DNA from 3 places in the Halomonas sp. HL-93 genome. Region 1 is predicted to be linked to each of the others. Evidence: predicted binding sites of a transcription regulator. Region 1 holds the regulator's gene; each other region holds the start of a gene.

Region 1 (4,488 bases):
CTGGTCGCGTAGCTCATCAATCAGCGAGTCCAGTAGCATGGCTGGCAAATTATCAATGGCGTAATAGCCCAAATCTTCCAGCGCCTGTAAGGCAATTGATTTGCCTGACCCGGATCGTCCACTAATAATGACGAGTTGCATGAAGGCTCTCTTGCTTGCGGTCAAGTGACGTGGGTAACCAGCCAGATTAAGACGTTAACTCAATCTATACCCACCGGACGTGCCAGCGGGTTACTGACTGGCTGCTTGGTCGCGTATCTTGGCGGAGATGAGATCCAGCAATTCACGTTGACTGCCCGTTTTGCGTAGCTGCTGGCGTGTGTCGGCGTCGTTCATGATGGAAGCGACTTGGCCCAGCAAGGCCAAATGCGTGTCGTCCGCTTCTTCGGGCACAAGTAGGACAAACACCAAATCCACCGGATCGCCGTCAATTGCATCGAAGTCGACCGCTTCATTGAGTTTGAGAAAGCCCGCGATAGGCGATTCACAGTGTGGGCTTCGCGCATGAGGAATCGCCACACCGTTGCCAATTCCCGTGCTGCCCAGGCGTTCACGCCCAATCAAGCGACTGAATACTTCCTGGCTATCGAGGCTTGGGATGTTTTGCGCGATGAAGGTGCTGAAAAACTCCAGCACCCGTTTTTTGCTGCCCCCAGGCACATCGTAGAGAACGCGCTCCGGGGGGAGGATAGTGGCCAACGTCATTGAATTAACGCACGCCTGCGCCTTGGGCGCGGGCTTGTGCTTTTTCCTTATGCTTAACGAGTTGCCTATCGATTTTGTCCGCTAGGGCGTCAATGGCGGCGTACATATCATTATCAAGGGCTTCGGCGTGCAAGTCAGCACCTGCTGCGTGCAACGTGCAGGCCGCCTGTTGGCGCTCTTTTTCAACCGAAAGCGTTACCTGCACGGTGGTAATGTTGTCGTAATGGCGCTCGACGCGTTCCAACTTTTCGTTGACATAGTCACGCAAGGCGTCAGTCAGTTCCACATGATGACCGGTGATATTGACTTGCATTGACGTACTCCTTATCCATCGGACTGTTCTTCGATTGTAACCCTTTTTGCCGTTAAGCAAAGCCCTTGTGATGAGTTTCCGTTTATCTAACGCAAACGACGTCGCTCGCTGGATGAGGGAATGCCCATGCCTTCTCGATATTTGGCGACAGTGCGGCGTGCCACGTGGATGCCGACGTCTTCAAGTAGAGTCACTAAACGGCTGTCCGACAGTGGTTTGCCGGAGGGCTCTTCCTGAATTAATTTTTTGAGCCGTGCACGAATCGCCGTACTGGAGTGGCTGTCACCGTCTTGACCGCTTATTTGGCTGGAGAAGAAGTATTTAAGCTCGAAAATACCCCTTGGGGTATGGATGAATTTCTGGGTGGTGACGCGAGAAATCGTCGATTCGTGCATCTCTACCGCATCCGCAATATCCGCCAGAATAAGCGGCTTCATGGCTTCTTCGCCCTGCTCTAAAAAGCCGATTTGGCGAGTGATGATTTCGCGGCCGACACGCAGTAGCGTGTCGTTGCGGCTGGAGAGGCTTTTGATCAGCCAGCGGGCTTCCTGTAAGTGGTCTTTGAGGAATTGGTTATCCTGACTTTTGTCGGCGCGCTTAATCAGGCTGGCGTAGTCGGGTTGAATCCTGAGCTTAGGCAGCGCCTCTGGATTGAGTTCGAGGTGCCAGCCTTCGTTATCGTGGCGAACCACTAGATCGGGGATCACATAGCTGTCGTCAGTGGCGCTATAAGCGCTGCCTGGGCGCGGGTCAAGGCTGCGGATGAGCTGGACGACCTCGTCTAGCTGCGCATCGTCGAGACTTAATCGTCGCTTGAGTAGACGTTGATCATTTTTGCCCAAGGCTTCCAGAAACTGGCGCACCAAACGCCGCGCGGGAATCAATAACGGCGTATCGTCGGGTAGCGTGGCGAGTTGTAGCATCAGGCACTCGCGAAGATCACGGGCGAACACGCCGGTGGGCTCAAACTGTTGAAGCCGTAACAAGATGGTTTCAACCTCACGCTGGCTGAGCCCTTCCACGCCTTGGGCGCGCAGCCCTTCGCGGATATCGTTGAGTGGCTGGGTGAGGTAGCCGTTTGTATCGAGAGCATCAATCAGGCTCTCGGCAACCAGCTGTTCGCGGCTGCTTAAATCGGTCATGGCCAGTTGCCAGAGGAGGTGGCCGTGTAGGCTTTGCCCCGCCGCTTGGCGTTCAAAGTCAGGGCCCTCACCACTCGAGCTGCCGGTACTGCCCGTGTCCTGGTAGGTATCCGACCAGTCACTGTCGACGGAGAGCTCTGTGGGGATGCTGTCTGCCCATTCGGCTTCTTCCGGCTCGCTGGCGGCTTGTTCGCTGAACTCATCCTCCTGCTCAAGCATGGGGTTGGCGTCCAGCGCTTGCTGAATTTCCTGGCGTAAATCGAGCGTTGATAGCTGCAGCAGAGCAATTGCCTGCTGCAGCTGAGGTGTCATGGTGAGCTGGGTGCCAATTCGCAGTTGAAGAGAAGCTTTCATGACCATCAGAGAACCATTCGGTTATCGGAAAGCATCCACCCTAGTGCGAGTTTTGTTTTGGTGCAAGTGCAATAAGCATGCCACCGGCAATAAATATGCCATTGATAGCTTTACAGACGGAAATCAGCGCCTAAGTAAACGTCGCGCACTTCTTGATTGTCAAGAATGGCGTTTGGTGTGCCGCTGGCAATAATGTGGCCATCGCCGACAATGTAGGCGATGTCGCATATATCCAGCGTTTCACGCACGTTGTGGTCGGTGATCAATACGCCAATGCCCCGGTCCTTCAATGCGCGGATAATCGACTTGATGTCGCCCACTGAAATAGGGTCTACGCCCGCGAAGGGTTCATCGAGCAGAATAAATGCAGGCTCAGTGGCCAGTGACCTAGCGATTTCGACGCGCCGCCGTTCACCACCCGATAGGCTCATGCCCATATTGTCGCGGATATGGGTGATATGAAAATCCTCTAGCAGTGTTTCCAGACGAGCTTCGCGTCCGGCGCGGTCCAGGTCGCTTCGGGTCTGCAAAATGGCCATGATGTTATCGGCGACGGAAAGCTTGCGGAAAATCGACGCTTCTTGAGGTAAGTAGCCAATGCCTGCCTTGGCGCGCTCGTGCATAGGGGCGCGAGAAAGATCAAGGGTGTCGATGCCGACGCTGCCTGCATCTGCCTTGACCAAGCCGACAATCATATAGAACGAGGTGGTTTTACCCGCGCCGTTGGGGCCAAGCAAACCCACAATGCTGCCTTGGGAGATGTCCAGGTTAATATCTTTTACGACGCGTCGGCGCTTATAGCTTTTTGCCAAATGGCGGGCGTGTAGCGTTCGAGTTGCGCTTTCGGCGGCAGCTACCATCGGGCTCTCCTTAGTCTTCGGGTTGCAGCGTCATGCGGATGCGTTGCGGCTCTTGGTTCTCAACATCGGAACGCGCTTCGACGACCTCGCGGTCGATGAAATAATCCAAACGTCCGCCGGTGAAGCGGTCGCCTTGTTGAATGATTTCTGCCTGGTCAATCAACTCAACCCGGCGCTCGGCGACGTGATAAATCACGCGCCGGCCCCAGCCTTCTATCGGGCCATCTTGGTCCTCGGGTTGCTGACGTAAATAGGCGCGATCACCCAGTGCCGTCGCCCGCGAGAGCTCGCCTTCTTCGTTACGTTGGATTTCAACTTCATCGCCTCTGATCAGCATATCTCCCTGGCGAACCTCTACGTCGCCGGTGTAAACCGCCGTACCGGCACGTTGGTCAAGGTCAAGCTGATCGGCTTCGACTTCAACCGGTTGCTGTTGCTGGTGATTATCCGCCAGCGCATAAAAAGGGACTAAGCAGGCAGCGGCAACCGCCGTGTAGATAAACGCTTTCATGTTTTATTCCTGTCCAGGTTGCGTCTCTGGGGGGTGGTGGCCTTGAACGTTATCTTCAAGCCTCACCTCATCCTCGTTTAGCCATGCATCCATCCGCTGCGCCGTTGTTCGCTGGGGCGGTTGCTGGAGTAGCACGTGGGTGTCACTCCATGCATGGGCGTTTTTCCCTTCATAGTGCAGGACATCTGTATCGAGTTGCCAGCCCTCTTCGGGTGCTATGAGCTTGGCATTGCCGGAAAGCGTCAGTTCCTGGGAGCGAGTGTTAAGCGTGCCCACCTCTGACGTGGCGTTCCACACGCGTCGCTCGCTGTCATAAAGTGTGGCGTGGGGTGTTTCGGTCTGGGTCGTCGCAGATTGAGGGGTATGTACCAGGCGGGGTGTGGTCAGCCCCTGCTGGATATTACCCTGTTCGTCAAATAGCGTGAGCTCGGCATTGTGTAGGACATGCCCCGGCTCTTCCGCACGCGCATCTGGGTCCTGGGGGACAGTTTGCGGGCCGCCAGGGTCCAGCCATACCAGCATGCCGCCGAGGGCCAGCACAATCAGCGCAAGTCCCACGCGCGTGCGAAGTTGCTTCAACATAGTTCCTCAGCCGTGTAAGTA
Region 2 (4,488 bases), 1.8 Mb from region 1:
GTCGCCAGTCAAACACTCCGAATGCACACGCCCCAACACAGGTTCTTCTCCGGTCACATCACCCAACGTTAAGGCGATATGATCTTTCCCCGTGGCTTCATCTTCGAAACCATGCATGGTGAATGTCGCCCAGGGCGTGGGCAGCCGCGAAGCGGCAATGAAGCGAATGGTCACAGGTTACCTCGCTAATTAACCAAACCGGTTACCCCTACCAGTGTTGGCAAAATGAGCTGATAGTTTAACAGGAAGCGGCGGTCTGCTCACGGCTAGGTTGGCCGCAAAGCATTGAGAAAATCGGCGCGGTGCGACAATTTTTGCCACGCGTCGCGCCGCCAGGCGGTCTATCTTCCAGTACAATAGCTCCTCTACAATGCGGGCAAATTTCTCAAGAGCAAGTGTTTATGACCCCCACACCTTTGCAAAACGACCGTTTTCTTCGTGCGCTGGCTCGCCAGCCCGTTGACCGCACTCCGGTGTGGATGATGCGCCAAGCAGGCCGCTACCTGCCGGAATACCGTGCCAAACGCGCCGATGCTGGCAGTTTTATGGATCTGTGTCGCAACCATGATCTGGCGTGCGAGGTCACGCTGCAGCCTCTTGAGCGCTATCCTCTGGATGCCGCTATTTTATTTTCGGATATTCTGACGATCCCCGATGCCATGGGCCTGGGGCTTTATTTCGAAACTGGCGAAGGCCCCAAATTCAGAAAAACCGTGCGTACCCTAGAAGAGGTGGCCGCGCTGAGCGTCCCCGACGCCGAGCGCGACCTAGATTACGTCATGCGCGCGGTCTCGACCATTCGCCGTGAACTGAACGGTCGCATGCCGTTAATTGGTTTTTCCGGCAGCCCCTGGACACTCGCCACCTACATGGTCGAGGGCGGTTCGAGTAAAGATTTCCGCCACCTGAAAACCATGCTCTATGACACGCCGGACACCATGCACCAGCTGCTGGATACGCTGGCCCAGGCGGTAACCGACTACCTCAACGCGCAGATTCGTGCGGGCGCCCAGGCGGTACAGATTTTTGATACCTGGGGCGGCGCGCTGTCTACCCCGGCTTACCTTGAGTTCTCGCTGCGCTATATGGAGCAAATTGTTTCTGGCTTGATTCGCGAGCACGACGGACGCCAGGTACCGGTCATTCTCTTCACCAAAAACGGCGGCCAATGGCTTGAACACATCGCCTGCGCCGGTGCCGATGCCTTGGGTATCGATTGGTCCACCGAGCTTTCCGATGCCCGTGCTCGCGTTGGCCATAAAGTTGCCCTGCAGGGCAATCTGGACCCCAATGTGCTGTTTGCCCGGCCTTCCGCTATACGCGCCGAAGTTGCCCGCGTGCTGGAAAGCTATGGCCACGGCCCCGGTCATATTTTTAATCTGGGGCACGGTATCAGCCAGTTCACGAATCCTGACCACGTCACCGCCTTTATGGAGGCGCTGCACGATCTTAGTCCGCAATACCATCGGGGCATCGCGACCCAATCGAATGATACGTACCCAGGAGCCCAACAATGAGTGAATGTCGCGACGAGCAGTGGTTTACCGAAGTATTCGATAGCCACGGCAGCGCCTTCTCGCTGAAAATTACCGATAAACTATTGGATGTACATAGCGCCTATCAACATCTGGAAGTCTACGCCACTGAAACCTACGGCAACCTGCTGGTGCTGGACGGCTGCGTGATGCTGACCGATCGCGACAACTTTCTCTATCACGAGATGATTGCTCACCCAGCGCTATTTACTCATCAGAACCCCAAGCGGGTGGTGATTATTGGTGGCGGCGACTGCGGCACGCTGAAAGAAGTGCTGCGTCACCCAGGCGTTGAACATGTCACCCAGATCGATATCGACGAAGAGGTCACCAAAGCCTCAGAGCGCTTTTTCCCCGCACTGGTGGCGTCCAATAACGACCCCCGTGCCGAATTGCTATTCGATGATGGTGTCAAGTGGGTGGACAATGCACCCGATGAGAGCATCGATGTGCTGATTATCGACTCGACTGACCCCGTGGGGCCCGCCGAAGGGCTGTTTAAAACCGACTTCCTGAAGCGCTGCCACCGCATCCTCAAAAATGGCGGCGTCATGGTACAGCAAAGCGAATCGCCGCTTTACCACAGCGGCTCCATTATTCGCGAACTACGCCACGATATGCGCGAAGCGGGTTTTGAGAGCGTGGCGACGCTACCCTTCCCACAGCCGGTTTATCCGTCGGGTTGGTGGAGTGTGACGCTGGCGGGCAAAGCCACCAACGTTGAAAACTTCCGCGAACAAGAAGCGGCCCACCACGACATGCCGCTTGAATACTATACGGTGGAGGCCCACCGCGGGGCGCTTTCTTTGCCGCCGTTCATGCGCAAGTCTTTCGCAACTGAATAACCCCGCCAAACACCCGTTTTAGACTATCGTTCTCTTTGCCTGCGCCACAACGGTGCAGGCAAAGTAGATAGTCGTGATTTTTGCACCTAGACGTTCGTCTCGAATTCGTTGATTAGCGTTGAAAAGCGCTGAATTACCGCTAGTACCCCTGTTGGCATCTTCCTTGCTAGGTTAAAGACATGCTACGGCATGCATAACGATATTCAAATAATTCGAGGGAACCTACATGTTGAAGAAAAAACACCTGGCGCTATTGGCATCGGCTGGCTCGCTGACACTAGCCGGCATGGCGACGGCTCAAGCCGATACGCTCGAAGATACCATCGAACGTGGTGAAGTGCAGTGTGGCGTAAGCGACGGCCTACCCGGCTTTTCTGCACCTGACGACGATGGTAACTGGGAAGGCATTGACGTTGATGTTTGCCGTGCAGTAGCCGCTGCCGTTCTGGGTGACTCGGAAGCGGTCAACTACATTTCATTGAATGCAGTTGAGCGCTTCACAGCACTGCAGTCCGGCGAAGTGGATGTGCTGTCGCGTAACACCACCTGGACCACTACCCGTGATACAACGCTGGGTCTCAACTTCACCGGCGTCACCTTCTACGACGGCCAAGGCTTCATGGTGTCCAAAGACCTGGACGTTTCCAGCGTTGACGAGCTCGACGGCGCGTCAATCTGTATCCAGTCGGGTACTACTACCGAACTGAACCTGGCCGACTACTTCAGCGCCAACGATATGGAATTCGACCCGATCGTTTTCGATACCTCTGAGCAAACCGTTGGCGGGTACGAAGCCGGCCGTTGTGACGTGTTGACATCTGACACCTCTCAGCTTGCTGCTCTGCGTATTCAACTTGACGACCCTGAGGGTTCAGAGATTCTCTCCGACGTCATCTCTAAAGAGCCACTCGGACCAGTGGTTCGCCAAGGCGATGACAAGTGGTTCAACATCGTCAAATGGTCGCTATTTGCCATGATGAACGCCGAAGAGTACGGCGTGGACAGCGACAACGTTGACGACATGCTGGAATCTGAAGACCCCAACATCGCCCGACTGCTGGGTGAAGACGGCAACTACGGCGAAGAAATGGACCTAGACGCCGACTGGGCGTACCAAATCATCAGCCAAGTGGGTAACTACGGCGAAAGCTTTGACCGCAACGTGGGCAAGGACTCACCGCTGGAAATTGAGCGCGGTATTAACGAGCTCTGGACCGAAGGCGGCATTCAGTACGCACCGCCGATTCGCTAAGCGTCTCGCTTGACCCCGGCCCGCCATCCCTTGTTTCAAAGGTATAGGCGGGCCTTCTGATTGACCTTCCGTATCGCGGAGACGCCACCCATGTCGGTAAGACCTAATGCTCGCCCGGCAGGCCAAAAGCCGCCGTTTTGGCGAGACCGCGCAAAGCGCGCGCTTATTTTTCAACTCTTGGTCGTCGCAGCCGTTGCGGCTTTCCTGTTATTTATTATCGGTAATGTTCAGGAAAACCTATCCGAACGCGGTATCAGGACCGGGTTCGGTTTTCTTGAGCGAACCGCAGGGTTTGGTATTGGCCAAACCTTGATCGAATACTCCAAAGACAGCACCTACGGCCGAACCTTTGTCATTGGACTGCTCAATACGCTGATGGTAGGCGGCCTGGGGGTTTTGGCCGCTACCATTGTCGGCTTTATTGTCGGCATTGCGCGCCTTTCACCCAACTGGCTGCTGGCGCGCCTGGCCAACGCCTATATCGAGACGTTCCGAAATATCCCGCTGCTGTTGCAGATTTTCTTCTGGTACTTCGCCGTTCTGCGCGCCCTACCCAACGCCCGCGAAAGCCTGACCTTTGGTGAAGCCTTCTTTCTCAACGTGCGCGGCCTATACATCCCCGAACCGTTATTTGAGTCGGGGTTTGGGCTGATACCGGCAGCCTTTGTGGTGGCCATCGTCGCCAGTATCGCGCTGGTGGTTTGGAATAAGCGGCGGCACGAAGCGACAGGGCAACGTTTACCTGTGGGCTGGATTGTTCCGGCACTGATTTTCGGTTTTCCGCTGCTGGTATTGTTGGTCACCGGCGTCCCGGTTACCTGGGAACTGCCTGAAATGACGGGATTTAATTTCCGCG
Region 3 (4,488 bases), 1.2 Mb from region 1:
CGGCATTGTTTTCCAGCGCATCGCGGGTGATGGTGATCAGGTCCGCCGACCATGCGGGAACCGACCATATCGATAGCAGCAGCGCAGGGAGCAGCATACGCTGCGTGGCAAGAGGACGAGAGGCCTTAAAAGCCAACGTGGAAGGGAGTCGCAGCATAGCGTTTTTCCTCAATAATATCGATCTGGGTGCTTACATACATTGTCGCATGTTTTTTTAGCGATACCAGACCCTGGTCAGATTTTCGGCTTATTTTTCACTTTTCTTTGCACCCAGACTGCACTGTTGTGTCACCGTGCATATCCGCCTCACTCAGCTATGCTGTACGTCAACATGCTGCACAGCAATATACAAATCACTGAGGAGCACCATGGATCGCATCGAATATATCAGCGTACGTCAACTCGAGATCGCCGTTCGCATCTGGCATCCCGATGCTCCAAACACCGTGATTGCTTGGCACGGACTCGCCCGACACGGCGGCGATTTTGCGTCCCTAGCCCGCCAATTAGGCCCCAAGTGGCGAGTCATCGCCCCCGATACACCTGGGCGCGGCCTTTCCAGCTGGTCTTTGTATCCTGCCAATGATTACTTATATAGCCACTATATGACGATCGCATTGGCGTTACTCGATCACTTTAATATTGATCGTGCTGCCTGGATCGGCACGTCGATGGGCGGCTTGCTGGGTATGCTGCTGGCCGCTAATGACGCCACCGCAAAGCGAATTCGCTGCCTGGTACTTAACGATGTTGGCCCTGAACTGGATAACCAAGCGCTGACCGAAATGGCCACCTACTTTAGCGTGATCAAACGTTTCTCTACGCTTAGCGAGCTGCAACAGGCCCTTGAACAACATTACCAGGGGTTTGGCGAACTGAGCCGCCGAGAATGGCAGCAAATGGCGCTCAGTAGCGCTAGGCGACTGCCCGACGGTAGTTGGAGCTTCCATTACGATCCCCGCATAGGCGAGCAGTTTTTACACGATACACCACGCGACACCTGGAGCGATTGGCAGCGTATCCGTTGCCCGCTAATGGTCATTCGCGGTGAACATTCGACATTATTGCGCGCTGAAAGCGTGACGCAAATGCAGCGTGACCAACCAAGCCTTGAAACACTTGAGGCAGCGGGTTGTGGCCATGCCCCCATGCTCAACAATGCACAACAGGTAGCGCCGCTCATGCGCTTTTTGATTCGTAATGGCGGCGTTAGCGAATCTCTAACCGCAAGCCCAAAGCAGCGGCTCAGCCAGTGGTGGCAACGCTTCGTTCATCAACGCGATTAAAAATGATAGTTAATCAGCGCGCCACCCATCACTTGGGTTTCATCGCCCACGTCATCCACAATCGGGCTATCGGCGGCATCGCCGGTTAAACGGGAGACGCCCAGCAGCCCTGTCACCGACCAATCACGACTTAGGTAGTAGCTTAAGCTGCTGGTCAGTCCATAACTGAAATAGCCATCGTTAGGGCGGTAGACGGCAAGCCCTGAACGAGCGCTTTCAGCCGGCGAAATACCGAACATATCATCGGTCCAGTCGTCGCTTGAGTAGGTTAGTTCAGGACCAATTGTGAAGGCCATTTGCTCAGATAGCATGGTGCGCCAGCTTGCCTTCAAGTCGGCTGCATAGCCATCCACATCACCGCCTAGCGGGGTTTTGGTAGCTGCTTCTAGTCCCCAGGGGCCGTTTGAATAGCGAGCGCGTAAACCTACAGCCGCGCCGTCATCCACCTCGTCTAGCCCACGTAGCTCACCGTCATTATCCCGCCCGGAGAGATAACTGATAAATGGCGAAACCTCCCAATCTCCCTGGCGTAACAGGTTAAAGCCAATACCGTCGCGCACGCTGGCATAGAAGGTATCGCCATAGGTGATGCTGCCGCTCGGCCAGACACGGGTTTCATTTTCATCGCTACCCAGGTACTCAGGTACGCTAAACACCCCGGCGCCCACGCTGCCTTCCCACTGCGCCATGGCACTGCCAGATGCAATCATCAGCAGCGTGGATAACGCTGCCGTGCGCCACACAGGGCGGAACCTACTTAATGCTGAATTTGGCATAGCAAATAATCTCGATGTAGTGAAACTCAATGTTGTGGTGAACAGAGGAAGCAATGCCTTTACCAACCGCAGGCCGTCTTCCTTGACGCGAGCGTTCAACGACGAAGCCGCAACTAGCGCTGCCAGTTACGCCTGGATCGCTTGTTATTATGGCGCAAAAAAATGCACCATAACATACATTTATGAATGTAAATTAGCACTAGGTCGCTATCCCGTCAATTTTCCTTCCGCCACATGGTCAACGCTATTAACCAGGGTAATCAACGCCTGACCGGTAAAAGGCCAACTTCCCAAAATAATGCACTCAGATCGCCACCCACCATCCTAAATAAATTGTGCTAAAGAAGTGCAACAGCGCCATTGGTATTGGAAATTAGCCATGTCGAATGCATTGACGATACGCCTTATATCCTGGCCGCGTATGTATGCCTTCAATAAGTGCATGGCGACTAATCAAACGCCTTTTAATGGTGCAATTTTCATCGAGTCATCTTGCGCCAGCTTTTCCTCAGGCTAATTCTCCCAACCGTTGGTCCCACGCCAAAAAAATATAAATTGATGATATAAATCGATTTTAAGGTTTTGGCAGGCAACCAGTTAATAACTTGGCATACCAAATGCAGTTGTCAGTGCACGAACAAAGTGCCTGCGATATCCAGATTTGGCCAAAGGATTAGCACTGGACGCTTAAGCGCAGCGTTAATTAACCCAAATGACACAGGATAACTAATTTATGTCGTATCTAATGCCCAGTGAGTTTGTCACTAAGTTGGTAGATCAGGGTGAATCAAAAGTTTATATGGGTACCCGGGATACGCTTATTCGTGCCTTTATGGCGGGAGCTACCCTGGCGTTGGCAGTTATTTTTGCCATCACCATCGCGACACAAACCGGAAACTTTTTGATTGGAGCACTGCTCTTTCCCGTTGGTTTTGTGATGCTCTACCTGATGGGCTATGACCTGCTCACTGGGGTTTTCACATTGGTGCCCATTGCCTGGCTCGATAAACGACCGGGCGTCACCCTGCCCCGTATGTTGAAGTGCTGGGGGCTGGTGGGAATCGGCAACCTTGCCGGTGCCCTGTTCATTGCCATCTTTGGCTACATGAACTTCACCATGGGCGGCACCGAAGAAATCAACGAGGTGGGCCTCACCATGATGGAGGTCGGTGAAAGCCGTACCGTGGGCTACCAGGATGCGGGGCTTGCCGGCTGGATTGTGCTCTTCCTGCGCGGCATGTTCTGTAACTGGATGGTGTCCATGGGCGTTGTAGGTGCAGCCATCTCCACCACGGTATCCGGCAAAATCATGGCCATGTGGATGCCGATCATCGTGTTTTTCTATCTTGGCTTCGAGCATTCCGTGGTCAACATGTTCCTGTTCCCCATTGGCCTGCTAATGGGCGCTGACTTCACGCTGTATCAGTACATCATGTGGAACGAAATCCCCACGGTGCTGGGCAATCTGGTGGGCGGCCTCACACTAGTTGGCCTTGTGCTCTATACCACCCACGTCCGCACCCAGCCCAAGAAAAATTTATCTTGATCGCCATCCAGCCAACAACGGGGCGCTACGCGTCCCCCTCTTCACAGGAGACCTATCATGGATAAACTTGAAATGCGCCACACTCTGCTTGCTGCCAAAGCACGCAAGAAAATGAGCTGGGACGATATTGCCAGTGCTGTGGGGATGTCGCCGGTATGGGTAGCGTCGGCTTGCTATGGCATGAACAGTGCAAGCCCCGATGTTGCCCAAAAGATCTGCAACACTCTGGACGTTGAAAGCGATGTCGCCGATGCCCTGGTGACATTTCCCACCAAGGCGTGGGATGAAGCGATTCCCCAGGATCCCTTCATTTATCGTCTCTATGAGGTCGTCGGCGTGTACGGCGAGACACTCAAGGATGTGGTGCAGGAGCAGTTTGGCGACGGCATCATGAGCGCCATCGATTTCACCATGGAGGTCGATAAGGTAAAAGACCCCAAAGGCGACCGCGTCCTGCTTACCCTCAACGGCAAGTTCTTGCCTTACAAATCCTGGTAAGCCTCAAGCGTAGCAACGCTGCGCTCCACCCCGCTGCGGTAGCTGGCCCCAAAGAGCAGCAGATGGTTAAGCAGCGGGTAAAGCTGGAATAGTGCTTCACGCCTCGGCCAATCGGTCGGGGCGTCGCCGTTCCAGTAAGCGTTATAAAAGTGGTCATCCAGCGAGCCAAAGAGCGTTAACATGGCAATATCGACTTCCGGGTAGTGTCGGTATATCGCCGGGTCGATGATCGCGGGGCCACGCGACGTGAACAGCACATTGCCTGACCAAAGGTCACCGTGTACCAAGCTCGCTGGCCTATCGGGCAGCCAGTCTTCCAGCGCATGTGCCTGGCGAACGATGCGATCAAACAGCTTTTTGTCGAGCAAACCGCGCTGATAGC

The links. Region 1 encodes sigma-54, which starts transcription at its own class of promoters, with help from an activator protein. Its sites were predicted from a motif close to TGGCACNNNNNTTGCTNT; they were not measured.
Region 2: the regulator sigma-54 is predicted to act here: its motif matches at 2,533-2,550, upstream of GA0071314_RS00525 (amino acid ABC transporter substrate-binding protein).
Region 3: the regulator sigma-54 is predicted to act here: its motif matches at 2,669-2,686, upstream of GA0071314_RS05760 (formate/nitrite transporter family protein).

The regions. Positions count from the first base shown of each region.
Region 1 is NZ_LT593974.1:2,446,674-2,451,161, reverse strand. Features, by position in the region: gene rapZ (RNase adapter RapZ) at 1-141, opposite strand, end outside; gene GA0071314_RS11420 (PTS sugar transporter subunit IIA) at 232-705, opposite strand; gene hpf (ribosome hibernation-promoting factor, HPF/YfiA family) at 710-1,018, opposite strand; gene GA0071314_RS11410 (RNA polymerase factor sigma-54) at 1,105-2,520, opposite strand; gene lptB (LPS export ABC transporter ATP-binding protein) at 2,625-3,374, opposite strand; gene lptA (lipopolysaccharide transport periplasmic protein LptA) at 3,385-3,885, opposite strand; gene lptC (LPS export ABC transporter periplasmic protein LptC) at 3,889-4,467, opposite strand; gene GA0071314_RS11390 (KdsC family phosphatase) at 4,474-4,488, opposite strand, start outside.
Region 2 is NZ_LT593974.1:109,543-114,030, reverse strand. Features, by position in the region: gene ribA (GTP cyclohydrolase II) at 1-174, opposite strand, end outside; gene hemE (uroporphyrinogen decarboxylase) at 402-1,517, shown strand; gene speE (polyamine aminopropyltransferase) at 1,514-2,380, shown strand; gene GA0071314_RS00525 (amino acid ABC transporter substrate-binding protein) at 2,607-3,632, shown strand; gene GA0071314_RS00520 (amino acid ABC transporter permease) at 3,723-4,488, shown strand, end outside.
Region 3 is NZ_LT593974.1:1,270,449-1,274,936, reverse strand. Features, by position in the region: gene GA0071314_RS05775 (TolC family outer membrane protein) at 1-157, opposite strand, end outside; gene GA0071314_RS05770 (alpha/beta fold hydrolase) at 369-1,286, shown strand; gene GA0071314_RS05765 (MipA/OmpV family protein) at 1,283-2,029, opposite strand; gene GA0071314_RS05760 (formate/nitrite transporter family protein) at 2,796-3,608, shown strand; gene cynS (cyanase) at 3,666-4,106, shown strand; gene GA0071314_RS05750 (fructosamine kinase family protein) at 4,091-4,488, opposite strand, start outside.